DNA from 4 places in the Streptomyces sp. NPDC050738 genome. Region 2 is predicted to be linked to each of the others. Evidence: riboswitches for the same ligand, from Rfam matches in the RefSeq annotation. Region 2 holds a riboswitch; each other region holds the start of a gene.

Region 1 (3,803 bases), on a different contig from region 2:
TGCGGGTCGGTGGATGCCTGCAACTCGGCGAGATAGCCGGTCCGTTCGAGCACGGCCTCCAGTACGACGGCCGGTCCGGCCCCCGACTCGACGATGGTCCGCAGCTCCTCCATCAGGACGTTGAACCGCTTGACGGCGTTCGAGGAGCGGGCCGCCATTCCGTACGCCTCGTCGACCCGGCGCAGCGCCTGCGGGAAGCTGATCTTCTCCCGCAGCCCGAGCGCGTCGATCATCGCCTCGGCGCGCTCGCCGATCCCGCGCTTGGGTACGTTCAGGATGCGGCGCAGCGGGACGGTGTCCTCGGGATTGGAGAGGACCCGGAGGTACGCCAGGATGTCCCTGACCTCCTTGCGCTCGTAGAAGCGCACCCCGCCGACGACCTTGTACGGGAGCCCGACCCGGATGAAGATCTCTTCGAAGACACGGGACTGGGCGTTCGTACGGTAGAAGACGGCGACGTCCGATGCCTTCGCGTCGCCCGCGTCCGTGAGCCGGTCGATCTCCTCGGCGATGAACTGCGCCTCGTCGTGCTCGGTGTCCGCGACATAGCCGACGATCTTCGCGCCCTCGCCCGCGTCGGTCCACAGGTTCTTGGGGCGGCGGCTCTCGTTGCGCTCGATGACGGCGTTGGCGGCGGAGAGGATCGTCTGCGTGGAGCGGTAGTTCTGCTCCAGGAGGATCGTCGTCGCGTCGGGGTAGTCCTCTTCGAACTGCATGATGTTGCGGATCGTCGCGCCTCGGAAGGCGTAGATCGACTGGTCCGCGTCACCGACGACGCACAGCTCGGCGGGGGCGGGGCCCGACCCCACCAGCTCCTTGACCAGCGTGTACTGGGCGTGGTTGGTGTCCTGGTACTCGTCGACCAGGACGTGGCGGAAGCGCAGCCGGTAGTGCTCGGCGACGTCCGGGAACGCCTGGAGCAGGTGCACCGTGGTCATGATGATGTCGTCGAAGTCGAGGGCGTTCGCCTCGCGGAGGCGCCCCTGGTACATCGCGTACGCCTCGGCGAGGGTCTTCTCGAAGCCGTCGGCGGCCGTCGAGGCGAAGGTCTCCTCGTCGATGAGCTCGTTCTTGAGGTTGGAGATCTTGGCGCTGAAGGCCTTGGGCGGGAACTTCTTGGGGTCCAGGTCCAGATCCCGGCAGACCAGGGCCATGAGCCGCTTGGAGTCCGCGGCGTCGTAGATCGAGAACGACGACGTGAAGCCGAGCTTCTTCGACTCGCGGCGCAGGATGCGGACGCACGCGCTGTGGAAGGTCAGGACCCACATGGCGTGGGCGCGCGGGCCCACCAGATTCTCGACGCGCTCCTTCATCTCGCCCGCGGCCTTGTTGGTGAAGGTGATCGCGAGGATCTGGCCGGGGTGGACGCCGCGGGCGCCCAGGAGGTGCCCGATGCGGTGGGTGAGCACCCGGGTCTTGCCGGAACCCGCGCCGGCCACGATGAGCAGCGGGGACCCGGAGTGCACGACCGCCGCGCGCTGCTCGGCGTTCAGGCCGTCGAGGAGCGCGGCGGGGTCCACGGCGGGGCGGGGGGCGCCGTCGCGGTAGTACGCGTCACGAGGCGGCCCGTCGAAGGCGCCGCCGAAGAGGTCGGCGGGGACCTCCTCGGGGGCGTGGTCCTCGGGGGGCGGAGGCGCGTCCTCGGTGGGCTGGAGGTTCGCCAGGAAGCTGTCGTCAAAGAGGCTGCTCATCGTCCACCGAGTCTAGGCCGGACCAGTGACACTCCGGGTCGGTATCCCCGGCCCCCGCTCCTGTAGCGGCCGGAGACCGCTTTCGGGAGGTCCGTCCCGCAGGTCACGAAAATGTATCGGGCATATCGAACATCAGGCTTCCCACCCGCCACAGGAGGCCGCTACCGTGCTCGCTCAGGTGGCCGTACCCCCACCGGCGAACCGCGCCGGAGCGCGCCGCCGCGCCGAGTCCGCTCTGCCGCACGACCTGCGTCGTACGGCAGTTGGAGCCGGGGACCCACCAAGCACCACCGGGGTGAATCGGTCCGTACCCCCAAAGGACCGTAGGGCGCCTTCCGAAGCCCGAACCCGACAGCTAACCCGGTAGGCGGTCCACGGAAGGAACACGCCTGCCTTGGCAGACCACCGCAAGCCGCGTACCCGAATACGCGCAGCCGTACCCGCCGTATCGCTCACGACCGCGGCACTCGCCTCCGTCTCGCTGCTCACGCAGAGCGCGCAGGCCGCGCCCGCGCAGCCGAAGCCGAGCATCGAGGACGTACAGAAGAAGGTCGACGACCTCTACCGGCAGGCCGGCACCGAGACGCAGAAGTACGACCGCGCCAAGGAGTCCACCGCTCTGCAGCGCAAGAAGGTCGACAAGCTCCTCGACGCCGTGGCCGCACGCACCGACCAGCTCAACAAGTCGCGGCGCGAGCTGGGGCAGTACGCGGCAGCGCAGTACCGGGGCGGCCCGCTCGCCACCACCGCGAACCTGCTGCTCGCCGACGACCCGCAGTCGTACTTCGACCAGAACCAGGCCATGAAGCAGCTGTCCGCGCAGCAGACGCACGCGGTCGACGACTTCGAGACGCAGCAGAAGGCGGCGGCGAAGCAGCGCGCCGAGGCGACCACGCAGCTGGAGACGCTCACCACCGCGCAGGCGGATCTGAAGGCCACCAAGGGGCAGGTGCAGTCGAAGCTCGCCGAGACGCGGGAGCTGCTGTCGAAGCTGACGGCGGAGGAGAAGGCACGGCTGGCGGCGCTGGAGAAGGCGCGGCAGAAGGCGGCCGCGAAGAAGGCGGCGGAGCTGGCGGCCAAGCAGGCGGCGGCGGAGAAGGCCGCGAAGGAGGCGGCGGCGAAGGAGGCGGCGTCAGGCGGCGGCTCCGGCAGCGCCTCGGGTTCGTCGTCCTCGGGTTCGTACGCGGCCAAGGCCGCCAAGGTCCTCGACTTCGCCCGCGACCAGATGGGCAAGCCGTACGTCTGGGGCGCGACGGGCCCCAGCTCCTACGACTGCTCGGGCCTCACCCAGGCCGCCTGGAAGGCCGCCGGCATCGACCTCCCGCGCACCACCTGGGACCAGGTGAAGGTCGGCAAGCGCATCGCGACGGCCGATCTCCAACCCGGTGACCTGGTCTTCTTCTACGACGACATCAGCCATGTCGGGATCTACATCGGCGGCGGCAAGATGATCCACGCACCGCACACCGGCGCGAATGTCCGCGAGGAGTCGATCTACTACATGCCGATCTACGGCTCGGTGCGCCCGGCCTGACTCACGCCGGGCTCACCTCAGCCTCACGTCCACAGCACCGCGATGAAGATGTTGGCCACGGTCAGGCCGCCGACCGCACCGAACAGCGCCTTCTCGACCTTCTCCTCGTCACGCTTGACGTAGACCAGGCCGAGAATCACGATCAGGACCGCCAGCTTGATGCCGATCTTGACGTTGTTGACCGTGTGGTCGTCGGCCTGGTTGAGGCCGACCAGCGCGACCCCCGTGACCAGCATCGTCAGCGCCCCGTGCAGCATCGCGGGCACGAAGCGCGCCGTGCCCGCGCCCATCGCCTTCATCTGGGTCAGGAAACCACCGAGCAGCGAGGCGATGCCGATGATGTGCAGGCCCACGAAGACATTGATCAGTACGTCCATGGGCCAGACCCTAGCCACCCCTTGACACCATCTTTCACTCAGGTCGTGCGCATTCACCGGTCACAGCCGCTCACTCCATGACCAAAATGAACCACTTCAAGGCAAACCAGCGCTTTCGCGCAACCTCAGGTTTAGCGTCCTTCTCCAGGTGACCGGCTCCCCACCGCCGTCCCGTCCGATCCGCAGGAGAAGGGCCGGACG
Region 2 (3,803 bases):
CTGCTGTGCGCGGCGGTGCTCTCGGCGGGGACCGCGGTGCTCTACCCGTACGAGATGGACACCATCGTCGCGCTCTCGGGGGGCCGCCGGGTCGCCACGCACTACGGGCTCTACAACACCGTCTGCGGGATCGGCATCACGCTCGGGAACCTCGCGACGGGCTGGCTGCTCGGTGCGTACGGACAGGCCGTGTGGTGGGTGTTCATGGCGGTGGGCGCGGGGTGTGCGGTGTCCGTGGGGTTGCTGGGGCGCGGGGGGCGTCTCGCCCCGGCCCCCAGGGTCCCCCGGATGGCGGAGGCCGAATAGCAGGACGGCGCGGCTGCCAGCAGCCTGGGTGGGGCGCGGTACCGTCCGCGGCCGGGTACGGACCGGGCAGGAGAGTCACGGTGGGGCAGCAGGCTGACGGCGTACACGCATCCCGCTTCGTGCGGGTGCTGCCCGCGCTGCTGATCGCCGCCGGGATCTGCTTCGACATGGCGACCCCGGCGAACTACACCGCATCCCCGCTCTTCTCCGCCGCGCCCCTCATGGCCGCGCCGTTCTTCTCCGCGGGCGCCACGCTCCGTATCGCCGTCGCCTCGGTCGTGGCGGTCACCGGGCTGCGGATCTACCACCGGGACACGCTGACGGTCGTCTCGCTCACCGAGCTGTTCACCGTCCTCACCGTGGTCGTGCTCGCCCTCTTCATCAACCGGGTCATCCTCCGCAGCAATGCCGAGCTGGCCTCCGCCCGCGTCATCGCCGAGACCGCCCAGCGCGCCGTGCTGCCGGTGCCCGCCGACCGGATCGGCGGGCTGCACATCGCGGCGCGGTACGAGGCCGCGCAGGCCGACGCCTTCATCGGGGGCGATCTCTTCGCCGTACAGGACACGCCGTACGGGGTGCGGCTCGTGGTCGGTGACGTACGCGGGAAGGGCCTCGACGCCGTCGAGGCGGTGGCCGTGGTGATCGGCGCCTTTCGCGAGGCGGCCGAGCAGGAGTCCACTCTGGCGGGGGTGGCCCAGCGTCTGGAGCGGGCGCTGGCGCGCGAGGGGACGCGGCGCGACGGGCTCGATGCCTTCGAGGGGTTCACCACCGCGGTGCTCGCGGAGGTCCCCCGGGGGCTCGGTGTCGTACGGCTGGTCAACCGCGGGCATCCCGAGCCGCTGCTGCTGCACGCCGACGGGGCGCTGGACGCGCTGGCGCCGTCCATGCCCGCGCTGCCGCTGGGGATGGCCGAGTTGGGCAGCTGGCCGGACCGCGCGGACACCTCGCCCTTTCCGGCCGGGTCGACGCTGCTCTTCTATACGGACGGGCTCTCGGAGGCGCGGGATGCGGCCGGGGTCTTCTACGACCCGGCCGAGCGGCTGCGCGGGCGGATCTTCCCCGGTCCCGACGCGCTGCTGGACGCGCTGACCGGTGACGTACGGCGGTACACCGGAGGCGGGTCGACGGACGACATGGCGCTGCTCGCGGTGGGGCGGCCGGGGGAGGGCCAGCCAGAGCGGCGGCGGACCGTGGACATCGTTCGACACGGTACGTAATCGAAGGACGCCCCTGCGCATAACATTTGATGCACTGTCAGAAAACAGAGGTTTCGGGTGGGGTCGTCAAGTCGACCTGTTTTGCTGGACTGTGTCCCGTTAAGTCCAGGCCAAAGGCGTTAACGATCAGTCGGAACGGCTTGGAATCAGACCCCCGCGTCTATTAACGTTCGATAACGCAGCGCGGTCGTCCCAGTCGTCGCAAGAGACGGCACCGTGCGCGTGCGCCGAATTCCGCAAGGGAACCGGGGAACCACCAATTGGGGTGAATCGGGCTGAACCTGGCCCGTAGGAGACCTTCCTGCTCCGAACCCGTCAGCTAACCCGGTAGGCGAGAAGGAAGGAAAGGAGTACGCCTCCGTGGCGTCCAACAACCCTGCCCCCCAGGCTCTTTATGTCCCGAATGACAATGACTCGTTCGGTTTCGGGGGTGACGGTGGCGGTGAGACCTGGGACGAGTGGAACCCCACCGAGGACTCCGTCCGTCCGGTACGCGGCAGACACCGTGTCGCCAAGCAGCGCGGCGGACTCGCCCGCAGCTCCACGGTGTTGGGTGTCGGCGTCATCGCCGCGGTCGGCGCGGGCGGCATAGCCACCGCCGAGGGCAAAGCCCCGGTCTCCATATCCCTGCCCGACCTCCCGGCCTCGGTCACCGACCACCTGCCGGAAGCCATCAAGGCGGACATCGCCCCGGACTCCTCCGACACGGAGACGAACGCGGCACCCCTCTCCACCTCGGGCCTCACCACGGCCGCCTCGGGCCAGGGCACCACGGACGCCGGCGAGACGCTGCGCGCCCGGATCCTGCAGCAGGCCGAGCAGCAGCAGGCCGGCGCGGACGCCGAGGCCAAGGCACTGGCCCAGAAGGCAGCCGCGGACAAGGCCGCCGCCGAGGCGAAGGCGAAGCAGGACGCGGCCGCCAAGAAGGAGGCCGCCGCCAAGAAGAAGGCCGCGGAAGAGGCGGCGAAGAAGGCGGAGGCCGAGCGTCTCGCCAAGCTGGCCGCCAGTTACTCGCTGCCGGTCTCCTCGTACACCCTCACCTCGCACTTCGGCGATGCGGGCTCGATGTGGTCCTCCGGCTACCACACGGGTCTCGACTTCGCGGCCCCCACGGGCACCCCGATCAAGGCCGTACACAGCGGCACGGTCAAGTCGGCGGGCTGGTCCGGCAGTTACGGCTACCGCACGGTGCTCACGCTCGACGACGGTACGGAGCTGTGGTTCTGCCACCAGTCCTCGCTGAACGTCAGCGCCGGGCAGAAGGTCACCACGGGCGACGTCATCGGACGGGTCGGTGCGACCGGCAACGTCACCGGCCCGCACCTGCACCTCGAGGTGCACCCGAGCGGCGGCGACGCGATCGACCCGATGGCCTGGCTCCAGGCACGCGGCATCAACCCCTGATCCCGCACCTCCCCAAGACACCGGCAGTCCTGGCGGCAACCCCCCCGACGCCAGGGCTGCCGGTTTTGGCGTACCCGGAATGCCCGGAATACCCGGAACAGGACCGGCTTGGAATAGGCACCACCGGACAGGGTGTTGATCAACCCATGACTTCTCTCCGTACGCTCGGCTCCTCAGACCTCGCCGTCTTCCCGCTCGCCCTCGGTGGAAACGTCTTCGGCTGGACCGCCGACGAGGCGCAGTCCTTCGCCGTGCTCGACGCCTACACGGCCGCGGGCGGCAACTTCATCGACACCGCGGACTCCTACTCCGCGTGGGTGCCGGGGAACAAGGGCGGCGAGTCCGAGACCGTCATCGGCAAGTGGCTCGCGGCCCGGGGCAACCGCTCCGAGGTGGTCGTCGCGACCAAGGTCGGCGGCCACCCGGTCGACAAGGGACTCTCGCCCGCCAACATCAAGAAGGTCGCGGAGGACTCGCTGCGCCGGCTGGGCACCGACCACATCGACCTCTACTACACGCACTTCGACGACGTCACGGTCCCGGTCGAGGAGATCATCACCGCGCTCGACGAGCTGGTGAAGGCGGGCAAGGTGCGGGCCATCGCCGCATCCAACATCTCTCCCGAGCGCCTCGACGCGTCGATCGCGTTCTCGGAGCGGGAGGGGCTCGCGCGGTACGTCGCGCTCCAGCCGCACTACAACCTGGTCTCCCGCGACACCTACGAGGGCGAGCTCCAGGACACCGCGGCACGCCACCAGCTGGCCTCCGTCCCGTATTTCGCGCTCGCCTCGGGCTTCCTCACCGGCAAGTACCGCCCGGGCACGGCAGTCGAGAGCGCCCGCGCCGAGGGCGCCGGCAAGCACCTGCAGAGCGAGC
Region 3 (3,803 bases), on a different contig from region 2:
TCGTCGCCGAGACCGGTCGAGAGACCCTTGGTCTTCAGGACCTTCTTCAGCGTGTGGTAGATCTCCGCACCCCAGCGAAGGGCTTCGGAGAAGGACTCCGCGCCGATCGGGGCGATCATGAACTCCTGGATGTCGACGTTGGAGTCGGCGTGCGACCCACCGTTGAGGATGTTCATCATCGGGACGGGCAGCAGGTGCGCGTTCGGGCCACCGAGGTAGCGGAACAGCGGCAGGTCGGAGGCCTCGGAGGCGGCGTGGGCCACGGCGAGCGAGACGCCGAGGATGGCGTTCGCGCCGAGGGAACCCTTGTTCTCCGTGGCGTCGAGGTCGAACATCGCCTGGTCGATCAGGCGCTGCTCGGTGGCGTCGTAACCGACGAGCTCCGGGCCGATCTGCTCGATGACGGCGAGGACGGCCTTCTCGACACCCTTGCCCTGGTAACGGTTGGGGTCACCGTCACGGAGCTCAATGGCCTCGAAAGCACCGGTGGAGGCACCAGACGGAACAGCAGCACGACCCGTGCTGCCGTCGTCGAGGCCGACCTCGACCTCGACCGTGGGGTTGCCTCGGGAGTCCAGGATTTCCCGGGCTACGACGACGTCGATGGACGGCACGAGCATCTCCTTATGGGATGTGACGCTATGGGGTGCAGGGTCGCTTTGGCCTTGCGACAAGAGCCTAACCGGCTGGCGGGGTTCGGCCAGCCGTGCGACCGGCCCCTGGGACGAAAAAGGGCCCAAAGTCGAGTATTGCAGGGCGAAGGACCTGAAAGTTACTGCCCGGTAATAGCTGAAAACCCCGGCCCGGCGCGAACGGGGGATGTCGCGCCGGGCCGGGGTGCCCTGGGGGGAGCCTGGATCGGCTCCGGCTGGTTCAGCTATCAGCTGAGGTGCAGCTGCTGGCCCGGGTAGATCAGGTCGGCGTTCTTGACGATGTCGCCGTTGGCCTTGAACAGCTTCTGCCAGGTCGTGTCGTGCGACTCGGCGATCTTGCTGAGGGTGTCGCCGGTCTTGACCTTGTACTCGCCGTCGCCCTTCTCGTACGAGGACGAGGAGGACGCCTTCGGCGCGGGGGTCTCCGCGGCGGGGGCCTGGGCCGAGTCGTCCGAGGACGAGCTGTCCGAGGAGGAGCTGGAGTCCGCGGAGTACGAGTTGTCGGACGAGGACGAGGACGAGTCGCTGGAGGACGAGTCGCTCGACGCCGAGTTGCCGGAGTCGGTGCTGACGCCCGGGTCGACACCGTCGTTGCTCAGGTTGCCGGCGCCGGCGCAGGCCCAGGCACCCGGGCCCTGCATGTCGAGCAGCTTCTCGGCCGTGGCGATCTGCTGGTCCTTGGTCGCCTCGTTGGCGTGCTGGGCGTACTGCGTACCGCCGGCGGCGGCCCAGCTGGAGTCGGAGAACTGCAGGCCACCGTAGTAACCGTTGCCCGTGTTGATCGACCAGTCGCCGCCGGACTCGCACTGGGCGACAGCGTCCCAGGTGGAGACGGAGGCGGCGGAGGCCGAGGTGGCGCCGATCAGAGGCGCGGCCACAGCGGCACCGGTGATGCCGGCGAGCATGGTGTAGCGAACGGCCTTCGAGGGGCGGCGGTGCTTGGACTTGCTGGAAAACAGCATGCGGAATCTCCTCACCGACGCCTACGAGGTGAGCTGTCGGGTTCGGGCCAATGAGTTGCCCGGCCGAGCGTCCTAGCGCTCGGCTTAACCCCAAGCCGGTCTCCCGGCACTTACCTGGGTCCCCCGCTCCTGCCTACGGCGCTTTACGCGTCGAGTATCCCGAGCGACCGACGGCAGGATTCGGCGTGACGGTCGCTGGTGCTCGCTTTGACGAGCGGCCTGAACCGTAAACACAGGTCGCCCCGATGTTCAAAGACGAACATCGGGGCGAAAAGCCGCTGCTTGCACACAGGAAGACCACATGTGTGCAGGTGGGCGACGGGTTGGACGTACGGAACGAACCGGGCATGAGCGGAGGGTGAAGAGACCCTTGTCTCAGTTGCTCAAATTGGGACATTAGCGCCCCAACTGCCCCGCTTTTCAGCCCAAATCGAGGCTCTGACCAGGAACGATGAGGTCCGGATCCGAGCCGACGGTCTTCTCGTTGGCCGCGTAGAGCGCCGGCCAGCCGCCCTTGATGTCGTGTGCGTCCGCAATGGCCCAGAGGTTGTCGCCGGTGCGGACCGTGTAGTCGCCTGCGGCGGCTTCGGAGCGATCCGTGGCGTCACCGCGGGAGGCGTGGCGGCCGGTGTCGCGGCCCGTGCCCGACGTGTCGGAGGTGTCCGACGCGTCCGTTCCGCCGCGGTGCTTGCCCTGGCCCTGCCCCTTGCCCTGGTCCGCGCCCTTGTCCGCGTCCGCGCTCGCGGAGGGTGCGGGCGTGGCCGTGGCGTCGGGCTTCGCGGACTGCGAGGGGGTTGCGGACGGAGTCGACGTCTCCGTGTCCGAGGGGGCCGGCGTCGCCGAATCCGTCGGCGCGGGTGTCGCGGTGTTCGTGGCGCCGGGGTCGACCGACGGAGTCGCACCGGCCTCGGCCGCGTTCGCCAGGCCGGAGATCTCCGCGCAGCTCGCCCAGGGCTTGGTGCCCTCCGCGTCGAGGACCTTCTGGGCCACCGCGATCTGCTGGGCGCGGCTGGCGAGGTCGGCGCGCGCCGCGTACTGCGAGCCGCCGTAGGTGTCCCACTTCTCCTGCGAGAACTGCAGACCGCCGTAGTAGCCGTTGCCGAGGTCGGCGCTCCACATGCCGCCGCTCTCGCAGAGTGCGACCCGGTCCCAGGTGCTGGAGTCCGCCGCGTGGGCGCCCGTTGCGGCGAGAAGCGGAATCGCGATGGCCGAACCCGTCACTCCTGCCGCTACGACAAAAGCGGGAGCCTGACGAGGGCGGCGATGCCGACCGTTCCCGGAGCTCATGCGAGGGCCTTCCGTGTGACGGATGAGTCGAACGGCGAACCTAGCCGGAATCGAACGCGGGTCACAAGTCGATGCAGCGCAGATCACGTGAAAGTCACAGTCTTGACGGAGCGTCAGTTCTGTTCGGCCGTGAACTCCACCGGAAGCGTGCGCAGTCCACGCATGATGAGCCCGCCGCGCCAGCGCAAATCGGCAGGATCTCCCGCAAGTCGCAGGTCAGGGAGGCGAGTGAGGAGCGTGGCGAGGGCCGTCCTGCCCTCCAGGCGGGCGAGCGGCGCACCGAGGCAGTAGTGGATTCCGTGGCCGTATCCGAGGTGCTGGTTGTCACTTCGGGAGAGATCGAGGGTGTCGGGCGCGGTGAAGCGCTCCGGGTCGCGGTCGGCGGCCGCGAGGACGACGAGCACGGGGTCGCCCTCGGCGATGTCCTGGCCGCCCAGCGTCAGCGCTTCGGTGGCGAAGCGCCAGGTGGCGAGCTCGACCGGGCCGTCGTAGCGCAGCAGTTCCTCGACTCCGGTGGCCAGCAGCTCGGTCTCTCCCGCCGCCAGCGAGGACTGGAGGCGCTCGCGCTGGGTGGGGTTCTGGAGGAGGGAGTGGACGCCGTTGCCGATGAGGTTGACGGTGGTTTCGAAGCCGGCGAAGAGAAGGATGAAGGCCATCGCGGCGGCCTCGTTCTCGCTGAGGTGCTCGCCGTGGTCCGAGGCGCTGATGAGGTGGGAGATCAGGTCGTCGCCGGGGTTCTCGCGTTTGCGGTGGATGAGTTCGGCGAGGTAGTTGCGCATCTTCTTGACCGAGCGGGCCACTCCCCCGCGCGGGCCGCCGCCGTGCCGGATCATCATCCCGGCCCAGTCGCGGAAGTCGTCCTGGTCCTCGCGCGGGACGCCCAGCAGGTCGCAGATCGCGT
Region 4 (3,803 bases), on a different contig from region 2:
CCCAGCGGTGTCGCCGACATCGCCGCGACCATCTCCGGCACCACCGCCACGCCGATCCCCGCACTGACCAGCGCACACACCAGGGCGTACCCCGGCGTCTCGCACACCACGGCGGGCGTCGCCCCTGCCTCGGCGAGCGCCGACTCCACACCCTGGCGGGGCGGATGCGCGGGCGCGCTGCTGATCAGCGGCTGCCCGGCGAGGTCGGCCACCGGCAGCCGGCCCGTGCCGCCGGCCAGGATGTGCCCGGGCGCGGTCACCAGCACGAGCTCCTCGACCAGAAGCGTCTCGAGCGCCACCCCCGAAGGCGCCGCGGAAGAGGCGGCGGGCTCGTACGCATGGGTCAGTGCCAGATCCGCGTCGCCCGTGGCCACCGCGCTCACGCCGTTCGGCGGCTCGTAGTCGGCGAGAGTCAGCTCGACGTCCGGATGGGAGCGGCGGAAGGAGCTGAGCACCGGCGGCAGCAGATGGATGCCCGCGGTGGTGAAGGTGCCGACCTTCAGCCGTCCGCCGGAGAGTCCGGCCAGCCGGGACAGCTCGTGCCGGGCCCGGTCCATCTCGTCGAGCACCGTACGGGCCCGCGCCGCGAGGAGCTCGCCGGCCGCGGTGAGCCGGGCTCCGCGGTGGTGGCGTACGAGCAGGGTGGCGCCCGACTCCCGCTCCAGCTTGGCGAGTTGCTGGGAGAGGGCGGGCGCCGTGTAACCGAGGCGGGCGGCGGCCCTGGTGATCGAACCGGCCTCGGCGACGGCCACCAGTGCGGCCAGCCGCGTGGGGTCGTACATAAGCGTTCCTTTAGGCAGACCCAGAAGATTGCAAGTACACGTTAAGGCCTCGCGCAGTCCAGGCTGTACGTCATGGACGCTCAACTGCTCGCATTCACCGGGGTCGCCGCAGGCATGGTCGCGATGCCCGGCGCGGACTTCGCCGTCGTCGTGCGCAATGCGCTCGCCTCCCGCGGCTCCGGTGTCGCCTGCGCGGTCGGCGTGGCCGCAGGACTGCTGGTGCACACCGCGCTGGCGGTCGCGGGACTGGCGGCCGTCCTGGTCGCGGTCCCCGTCCTCTTCCGTACGCTCCAGATCGCGGGCGGGATCTACATCCTCTACCTGGGCTGCCGCGCGCTCCATGGTGTGTTCCGCCCCGCCCCCGTGGGCCCGCAGGACGAGGAGCAGGCGGCCGGCTCCATCGGGCGGTGCCTGCGCCAGGGCTTCCTGACCAACGTCCTCAACCCCAAGGCGCCGGTCCTCTTCCTCAGCCTGCTGCCCCAGTTCGTCCCGCACGGGGCGCCGGTCCTGCCGCGTACGCTCCTGCTGGCCTCGATCGTGGTGGCACTGGCCCTCGTCTGGTTCCCGGCGGTCGCACTCCTGGTGGACCGGCTCGGGCGCTGGCTGCGCAGGCCGCGTACGGCCAGGACGGTCGAGGGCGTCACAGGGACCGCACTGGCGGGACTCGGGGTCATTCTGGTGGCGGGCTCGGCTTCCCACTGAGCCGGCGACCGACCAGCCACGGCAGCAGCGCCCACAGCCCGCCGCAGGCGAGCAGCGTCCCCACGCCGGCGGCGATGCCCTCGGGCAGCCCGTGGACGACGTCGACGACCAGCAGCACCGACCCCGTCAGGGCCAGAGCCAGCGCCACCATCCCCGCTCCCGCGAGCCGCGAGGACACCGCCACGATCTGCTCCTTGGCGCCCTGGCCGAACAGGTAGCGGTGCAGGGCCGCGGGTGCGGTGAAGAGCCCCGCGGCCACCACGGTGAGCAGCAGGGTCGTCACATACGTCCCTCGCTCGAAGGTGTCGAGCGAGGGAAAGCGGCTGGTGAAGGCGAGGGTCAGCAGAAAGGCGAAGAGGAACTGCACGCCGGTCTGGACGACCCTGAGTTCCTGGAGCAGCTCACCGAAATTGCGGTCGGCCCGCTCCAGCCGCGTCTCGTTGCGTGTGGTGCCGGGGTCCACGACGGTCATGGCGGTACGTGTTGCCCGTCGGCCGAGGACCATGCTCCGGCCGACGGGACCGTGCGTATCCCAGCGCACGCGTCTCAGCGCACGCGTCCGTACCAGACGCTCTTGGTCCAGATCCTCTCCAGCTTGACCACGGAGCCGGTCTTGGGCGAGTGCCAGATCTTGCCGCTGCCGGCGTAGATGCCCACGTGGTAGACGCTGCGCCCGGAATGGAAGAAGACCAGATCGCCCTTCTGCCGGCTGCCCGACGAGATGTGGCGCACCTTGTTGTACTGCGACTGGGCCGTGCGCGGCAGCTTCTTGCCCGCCTTCTTGTACGAGTAGAGGGTCAGCCCCGAGCAGTCGAAACGGGACGGGCCCGCGGCCCCGTACCTGTACGGGGACCCCTTCTTCGATGCGGCGACATTGAGTGCCTTTGTCGCGAGCGTGGCCGCCTGGGCCTCCGATGCGGCGCCCGGCGCCAGCAGAGTGCCGCCTACGGCGGCGGCGGTGAGGACCGTTACGGCACCGGTCCTGGACAGCAGGGACGGAACACAGATCCGCGCAGTCATGCGCAACCCTTCGTCAACCGCCTGTGAAGGATGACCTGTCGGATTCGGACTGGCGAAGATGCCCGGCCGCCTGCTGGCGGCTTCACCCCAAGGGCCGACCCCACACTCGGATCGGACCCGTCTTGCCTGGGTCCTCCACTCCTGCCGATGCACTCCTGTCGACCAGACGTCCGGGACAGCGGCAGGACTCGGCGTCCGCCCGGACCGCCCCGCCGTGGTGGCGGGGGCTTGTCGTCTCAGGGATCTTGACCCATGAAGTGTCGGATTTTCGAACCTTACCGGCAGTATGTGAGGCTCATCACGACTGCCCTGTTCGGGTGGACAGAGCACCCTCGGTGTAGCGCGTCGAGCCCCCGACGACCGCCGTACCAGGCGCGGAATAGCGCATTCCGTACAGTGTCTAGGCGGGCTGCGCAAGTCATTTGGTGCTGAATGACTACGAATGTCTAGGCCATTCGAGGTACGCGGATCAACTCCCCGACGGGCGTGGCACGGTGACCCGTTCCGCGCGGCGCTCCCCGTCGAGCACACGCAGCGCGTTCGCCAGGGTCCCGGCGTGGAGACGGTCCTCGCCCCGCATGTGCATCAGCGTCAGCGCGTCCCGCAGCGCTCCCGCCCGCGCGACGAGCGCCTGCGCTGCCCGCAGGGCCCCGTAAGTGTCGTGCCCGCGGGCCGGGTTGATCCGCCCCAGCTGGTCGACGACGTCCAGATAGCTGTCGATGAACTCGCCCTCGGCGCGCGTCAGCGCCGGCAGCGGCTCCATTTCGGGCGGCAGCATCCCCGCTCACCGCTTGGTGACGACGTGGTCGACCAGTCCGTACGCCTTGGCCGCCTCGGCGTCGAAGACCTTGTCGCGCTCGATGTCCGCCGCGATCCGCTCCGGGTCCTGTCCCGTGTGCGTGACGAGCATCGAGACCATCGACTCCCGCATGCGCAACAGCTCCCGGCTCACGATCTCCAGATCGGACGGCTGCCCCTGTACGGGGTCCTCGATCGAGGGCTGCTGTACGACGATCCGCGCTCCCGGCAGGGCCGCCCGCTTGCCCGGGGCGCCTGCGGCCAGCAGCACGGCGGCCGTTGAAGCCGCCTGGCCCAGGCAGTAGGTGGCGACGTCGCAGCCGATGAGCTGCATCGTGTCGTAGACCGCGGACATGGCATTGACCGTGCCGCCGGGGGAGTTGATGTACAGGGAGATGTCCCGGTCCGGGGCGTCGTACTCGAGATGGATGAACTGCGCGATCACATCACTGGCCGCGGTGTCGTCCACGGCGGTCCCCAGGAAGATGACGCGCTCCCCGA

The links. Region 2 has a riboswitch for cyclic di-AMP ahead of AB0H78_RS04260 (M23 family metallopeptidase). Riboswitches for the same ligand answer to the same signal wherever they lie in the genome.
Region 1: linked by a shared signal. The riboswitch ahead of AB0H78_RS11295 (NlpC/P60 family protein) and the one ahead of AB0H78_RS04260 (M23 family metallopeptidase) in region 2 are both predicted to bind cyclic di-AMP.
Region 3: linked by a shared signal. The riboswitch ahead of AB0H78_RS24925 (transglycosylase family protein) and the one ahead of AB0H78_RS04260 (M23 family metallopeptidase) in region 2 are both predicted to bind cyclic di-AMP.
Region 4: linked by a shared signal. The riboswitch ahead of AB0H78_RS28520 (NlpC/P60 family protein) and the one ahead of AB0H78_RS04260 (M23 family metallopeptidase) in region 2 are both predicted to bind cyclic di-AMP.

What each region holds. Positions count from the first base shown of each region.
Region 1 is NZ_JBFAHN010000003.1:669,435-673,237, forward strand. It holds gene pcrA (DNA helicase PcrA) at 1-1,691, opposite strand, end outside; cyclic di-AMP (ydaO/yuaA leader) riboswitch at 1,932-2,077, shown strand; gene AB0H78_RS11295 (NlpC/P60 family protein) at 2,086-3,225, shown strand; gene AB0H78_RS11300 (hypothetical protein) at 3,249-3,602, opposite strand.
Region 2 is NZ_JBFAHN010000001.1:859,042-862,844, forward strand. It holds gene AB0H78_RS04250 (MFS transporter) at 1-306, shown strand, start outside; gene AB0H78_RS04255 (PP2C family protein-serine/threonine phosphatase) at 387-1,523, shown strand; cyclic di-AMP (ydaO/yuaA leader) riboswitch at 1,739-1,872, shown strand; gene AB0H78_RS04260 (M23 family metallopeptidase) at 1,884-2,927, shown strand; gene AB0H78_RS04265 (aldo/keto reductase) at 3,074-3,803, shown strand, end outside.
Region 3 is NZ_JBFAHN010000010.1:122,116-125,918, forward strand. It holds gene eno (phosphopyruvate hydratase) at 1-620, opposite strand, end outside; gene AB0H78_RS24925 (transglycosylase family protein) at 881-1,615, opposite strand; cyclic di-AMP (ydaO/yuaA leader) riboswitch at 1,619-1,766, opposite strand; gene AB0H78_RS24930 (transglycosylase family protein) at 2,036-2,902, opposite strand; gene AB0H78_RS24935 (cytochrome P450) at 3,016-3,803, opposite strand, start outside.
Region 4 is NZ_JBFAHN010000013.1:93,880-97,682, reverse strand. It holds gene AB0H78_RS28535 (LysR family transcriptional regulator) at 1-782, opposite strand, end outside; gene AB0H78_RS28530 (LysE family translocator) at 855-1,484, shown strand; gene AB0H78_RS28525 (DUF6328 family protein) at 1,453-1,956, opposite strand; gene AB0H78_RS28520 (NlpC/P60 family protein) at 2,031-2,504, opposite strand; cyclic di-AMP (ydaO/yuaA leader) riboswitch at 2,508-2,708, opposite strand; gene AB0H78_RS28515 (hypothetical protein) at 2,974-3,282, opposite strand; gene AB0H78_RS28510 (ATP-dependent Clp protease proteolytic subunit) at 3,289-3,803, opposite strand, start outside.